DNA from 2 places in the Veillonella sp. HPA0037 genome. Region 1 is predicted to be linked to the other one. Evidence: riboswitches for the same ligand, from Rfam matches in the RefSeq annotation. Region 1 holds a riboswitch; the other holds the start of a gene.

Region 1 (3,218 bases):
CCACAATGGTAGCAGCCAATATGCTAGGAGCTGGGATCATTATGTTACCAACCAATTTGGCTCAAGTTGGTACTATTTCAGTGTTATCTTGGCTCGTGACGGCTGTGGGTGCGCTTTTGCTAGCGTATATTTTTGCTCAAGCGGGTATGTTCTCTCAAATTAAAGGAGGCATGGGCGGTTATGCAGAACACCGCTTCGGTAAGACTGGACATTTTATGGCGAGCTATGCTTACAGCATATCTCTCATCATTGCTAATATAGCGATTGCAGTTTCCGCAGTTGGCTATGGCTCAGAATTCTTTGGTGTTGATCTAAATGCAACGCAAACAAGTCAAGTAACGATTGTCTTGTTATGGTTTGCAGCGATTTTGAACTTTAGAGGAAACCGCTTTACAGGTCAGCTCAGCAATATTACTATTTGGGGCTGTATTGTGCCAGTATTACTTATTGGTACAATTGGTTGGTTCTGGTTTAGCCCAGATACGTATTTGGCGGCATGGAATCCAAACGACTTGCCGTTTTTTGAAGCAATTAAAGAATCTATTGCTTTAACATTGTGGGGATTCCTAGGGTTTGAATCTGCAGCAGCAAATGCAGATGCTGTAGAAAATCCAAAGAAAAACGTGCCAATTGCAACATTTGCAGGTACATTAGCAGTGGCGGTGATTTACATCTTGTCCACGAATGTTATGGCCGGTATCGTGCCTAACACAGAATTACTTAATTCCAATGCACCATTTGGTCTCACATTTGCATACATGTTTAATGACACAATTGCAAATGTTATCATGGCGCTCATGATTATCTCTTGCTGTGGTGCTTTACTTTGCTGGCAATTTACATTGTCTCGCGTATTCAAGAATGCAGCAGAGGCAGGTTATTTCCCTAAGGTGTTTGCTCGTGTAAACAGCAAGGATGCACCTGTGCGTGGCGTATTTATCTTATTAGCGATTGAAACAATTCTTACATTGTTCACAGCAAATGATTCTTTACGCGATCAATTCGCGACATTGGTAAACCTTGCGGTTGTAACTAATGTAGTGCCTTATATTCTCTGCATTATTGCAGTACCAACTATGATGCACATGTCTGGATTGGAAAAACGTCGTATTGATCGTTTCTATTTCGTTGCTGTTGCAGGTGTTTTATACTGTTTATACGCAGTATATGCGTGCGGTGTTGATGCCATGCTCGGTAGTGCTGTTGCAGTAACTATTGGCATTTGCATTTATATGATACGCAAAGGTTGGGTAGCGTATCGTGCACAACGATTCCAACAAAGTATCGATTAATTGAATACTCTCTCGTCTTATAGAGGCTGTCACTTCGGTGATAGCCTCTTTTGGTTATATGCATAGCAAAATGTTTTATATGTAAATTAAATCAAAATACAAATGTAAATATATACGTTATATACAGAAAAGAAAAGTAAATAAAGCAATTATTTCAAGAAATGGGGGCACAATATACGAAGTAATGCATGTAAATAATAATGAATATTGTTTTTATGAATAATTATGATTGATTGACGAATATACACTAAGGGGTATATGTATTGTTGGAGAATTATAAATATAGTATATTTATAATTAATAAAAGTGAATAAACTGAGTGTCGGTTTTACCGAGCGTAAAAAGAGGAAAATGGGTGTAAATCCTATACTATGAAAATAGCTGTAATGAGGAGCGATATTTCGTATTAGGGTCACTGGGAAACTGGGAAGGCAGAAATATTGTGATGAGTCAAAAGTCAGAAAGCCTGCTCAATCTTGAGGAACATTGTGCTAGAACACGGTGTTTTAATTTAGGTTAGTCAGGTAGGCTAATCTTTTTTTATGGTTATTTCATAAATTTTATTACACGGAATCATATTATATGTTTACTCATTATGTGTATCTATGTTTATTCACTATTATGTAGTTTTATTTAAAAAGGGTATAGGAGGTGCCTATGGGCAAACGCTTTGCCAAGCAATTAGGACAATTTATTGTTACCTTGTTTGGCATCACATTTTTGACATTTTGTCTCACCTATTTAGCTCCAGGGGACCCAGTTACGATGCTACTGGAAACGGCGGATACCATCGTGTCTCAAGAAATGATTGATGAAACTCGAGCACAATTAGGCTTGGATAAGCCGTTTATCGTACAGTATGCAAACTGGGTAGTCAATGCAGCACAAGGTGACTTAGGAGTGAGTTACTCTGCTAAAAAACCGGTAGTAGATCGCATGTTAGAAGCATTACCTGGTACGCTTGCATTGTCAGGAACCGCATTGGTATTTACGATTCTCTATGCATTACCGGCAGGTATACTGAGTGCGTATAATCGGAATAAATGGATAGACTATGTACTGAGAAGCCTTTCCTTTATAGGCGTATCTATGCCGTCATTCTGGTTAGGCCTTGTATTAATTTACATTTTTGGCTTAAAGCTCGGTTTAGTTCCAATCGCTTCATCTCGTGTAACAGCGACAGGTGTTATTTTGCCAGCCGTTACATTAGCGGTTGTTGTAGGCTCTAAATACATGCGCCAAGTTCGACTCGTTATCCTTGAAGAGATGCAAAAGGATTACGTTATCGGTGCCCGTGCTCGTGGCGTGAGCGAAATGAAGATTTTATTCGGTCACATTTTGCCTAATGCCGTATTGCCATTGATCACTATTTTAGGTGTTCTTATTGGTTGGTTATTAGGTGGTGTAGCTGTAGTTGAAATGGTATTCTCTTGGCCTGGCCTCGGGAATATGGCCATTTACGCCATCACTATGCGTGACTATCCATTGATTGAAGGTTTTGTGTTATGGGTTGCTATTGCATACATGTGTATCAATGCTTTAGTTGATGCATCCTATGTTCTATTGGACCCTAGATTGAAAAGGGAGAGAGCATAATGAAAGAATTTATTCAGAAACATAAATTGTTCTCTTTCTACACTGCATTGATGCTCGTTATCGTATTCATTGCTATCTTTGCACCATGGCTTGCTCCGGGCGATGCTTTCTCATCGGATATGTCCAAGGCATTACAAGCACCTAGTACTCAACATTGGTTTGGTACCGACAAATTGGGCCGTGACGTATTGTCTCGTATCATTTATGGTACTCAATTATCTTTGTTCATGGGTGTATCCATCGTAGTGATTATGGTGAGCATTGGTACAGTCATCGGTGCCGTAGCAGGTTACTTTGGTGGCAAGGTTGAAATGGTTCTTATGCGCTTGG
Region 2 (3,218 bases), 250 kb from region 1:
CAAGAATACCTTCACATTATCTTTTGTGCGTTGTTTATAATTTTCCGTACGCATACGAAGGGCTTCAAATTGTTCCGTCCAGCGATGTGCAGTAATTGGTTCGATAGTTTCAGAGGAAATATCGCCCGCCTCTAAAGCACTGCGAATTTGGCGAATTGTCATTTTGTGTAATGCACCCAATTCGATAAGGCCAATCAATGCACCTGGTTCTGTTGTGCTTGCTTCTAACGTAGCTTGTGCTTTTACAAGAGCATCTTGATCTGCACCAGCCAAGTATTCTTCAAGATGAGCTACCCGTTTTTGACGCAATGTTTCTTGATTTTCAGGTTTTGGATCAAGCAATTCTTCCGTCATATTAGCGTACATATTATTACCAACCGCTACATCCTTACGGAATGCAAGGTTTTTAAAGCGTTCATTAAGAATTGTTTTAACTTGCGCTTGAGGATAACCTTCCTTCAAGGCAGCTATAATGCCACCTTTAGACTCGATAGTTTGGAATTCATCCCAAATTTTTTCGCATAGTTCAGCTGCCAATGTTTCTACATACCAAGAACCACCTACAGGGTCAACTGGTTGACGCAATTCGAATTCAGTTTGTAACATAACTTGAATGTTACGGGCAATACGACGAGAGAATTCATCGGATTTGCGAATTGGTTGATCAAATGGAGAAACTTCAAGACTATTGAGGCCACCTACAACACCAGAGAATGCTTGTGTTGTATTACGCAACAAGTTTACATATGGGTCGTATACGGTTTTTGTGAAAGCAGATGTTCTACCGTGTACATGAACGGCACGGTCGCTTTCACCAGCGCCGAAGGCCTCCATAATGCGAGCCCAAAGCACGCGCAACGCACGCAATTTAGCAATTTCCATGAAGAAGTTTGCACCCAAGGAGAATGTAAACATCATGCTCTTAGCAATGGTATGAATATCGATGTTGCGTTGTGCCAATTGCCGCACGTAGCAAACAGCTGTTGCCAATGCATAGGCAACCTCTTGCACATCATTAGCACCGCCATTAGCGTATACATCACCGGATACGAGCACTGTTTTAAGCTCAGGTGCTTGATCCTTGGCCCATACAACAGTATGTGCCATTTCATCAAAAGCAGTATCTAAAGACATATGCAATGCACCGTCTTTAGCCCACACGCCGATAGGATCTGCACCAACGAGACCTTTCAAATCGGATGTTTGCTTTTTAGAAGCTTTCACAGTAGCCGACAACATACCGAGCAAAATCGCTGCAGATGCGCCAGTTTCAATGTATAAAGGATTTTCCTTAAGATTAAATCGTTCAATTAATTGACTGCAATCGGCCATCGTATACAAGGATGTGCCGCCTACACCAACAGATGCGCCTACTTGCACATCTTGATCATGGCGTGTTGCTTCATCAAGACGAATGTTGTGAATGGTTCCGCCTTTCACAATTTCGTATAAACTTGCATGATTGGCATCCTTCGGTAAGGATTCATCAACATATTGAGATACACCCCAAGAATCTTTGATATAGCCGCTTGCTTTCGTGCCACGTAGGAACTCGCCAGCGCCAGGATAAACGCCCTTTGGAATCTTTTCCTGATGCAATGCAGGTGTATAGATAGGTTGTAACGTAATACCTTCATAGGTTTTGGTGAACATTTTTTTATGGAAATCGCCACCTTTTAACGCCTTTTCAACTTCAGCCTGCCATCGTTCATACGTAGGTTTCTCAAACTCATCAAAGGATACAGGCGCCAGTAAATCGCGTTCAGTGTCCTTTGAAGTCTTTTTGTCAGACATATATGTGCCTCCTTTTCAACTTGAAACCATACAGGGGGAACAGCGCACCGTACCAGTGAGTTGCTTCGTATATGAGTTACATAGGTGCCAAATATATGTCCATCATGATGATGAATCTCCAGTCAAACTATTAAGCCTATGCCATATATGAACGACCCTCTAGCGTGGCAATTAAAAAAACGTGCCACCCGAGAGTGACACGTTAGGTTACATATTGAATGGTACACTAAAACTATTGTAAAAAGTATACCTCAATCCCCTTCCTATCGCTCGTAGGTACATAACGGTGATTATCAAATAGGCAGTTCTCCTGGCTCGGGCTCAACACCTTGCTTTCGCCTTCCCAGATTGCTCCAGTGACATGTATGAAAGCAGGCTCGTCCTTACAGTGGCGGGACCGCATCGGCTTGTACCGATTTCTCTATTAAGTCTTGCGACACCTATTCTCTATATTCGTTGTTCTAAGTCCAATATAGTGTAAAAATATGCACAAAGTCAATGAACATAACAGTTAATCATAAGTAGCAAATTTAAAGTTATAACTAACGCATATATAGAATGATAAAAATGCATAGGTACAATTTAGAGAAATTACCTCTATAATTCGCTACCGCTATACTACCACCATGTTATAATAATTCTACTAGTGGGAGGTCGTATTATGAACGAAATAAACAAAAAAGGTCTCAGCACTACATTGTTGTGCTGTTTAATTTGGGGTTTGCTGCCCCTCTATTGGGCGCTTTTAAACCAAGTATCATCCTTTTCCGTATTATCGCATCGCATCATCTGGTCCGGATTTTGGATGTTCTTCCTCGTCATCGCCACAGGGCGCCAACAACTGCGTATGGACATACAAATTTTACGCACCCATCTTACGCAATTAGGCCTACTATTACTGGCTGCTATACTTATTAGCATCAACTGGTTCACCTACATTTGGGCCGTAACAAATCAGCACGTACTCGACACGAGTTTGGGGTATTACATCAATCCCTTACTCAACGTATTGCTCGGTATTTTAATTTACAAAGAATCCTTGCTGTGGCCACAAAAACTAAGTATCGCCATTGCAATCTTGGGCGTGGCTATCATGACTGTTCAACTAGGTACATTACCCATTGTCTCTATCGTCCTAGCCGTATCCTTTAGCCTCTACGGCGCCGTTAAGAAACGACTCACCATCCATCCATTTTCGAGCATCGCCTTCGAGGCATGGCTCATCACACCGATAGCATTATGGTATTTAACGGCTATAGACACCACCTCGTGGACCTTTATCGAAAACCTAACGCCGACCGGTCTCCTCCTCATCGGCGCTGGCCTTACCACATCGATTCCGCTCATCCTCTTTTCATACGGTGCCCGCCTATTGCCACTAAATATACTCGGCTTTTTACAATACCTATCTCCTACCATGGGCT

The links. A riboswitch is a leader RNA that binds a small molecule or an ion and turns the genes downstream of it on or off. The one in region 1 is predicted to bind cobalamin.
Region 2: linked by a shared signal. The riboswitch ahead of HMPREF1477_RS06665 (methylmalonyl-CoA mutase family protein) and the one ahead of nikB (nickel ABC transporter permease) in region 1 are both predicted to bind cobalamin.

What each region holds. Positions count from the first base shown of each region.
Region 1 is NZ_KE150483.1:1,719,119-1,722,336, forward strand. It holds gene potE (putrescine-ornithine antiporter) at 1-1,292, shown strand, start outside; cobalamin riboswitch at 1,593-1,781, shown strand; gene nikB (nickel ABC transporter permease) at 1,950-2,888, shown strand; gene nikC (nickel transporter permease) at 2,888-3,218, shown strand, end outside.
Region 2 is NZ_KE150483.1:1,468,246-1,471,463, reverse strand. It holds gene HMPREF1477_RS06665 (methylmalonyl-CoA mutase family protein) at 1-1,794, opposite strand, end outside; cobalamin riboswitch at 2,077-2,253, opposite strand; gene rarD (EamA family transporter RarD) at 2,456-3,218, shown strand, end outside.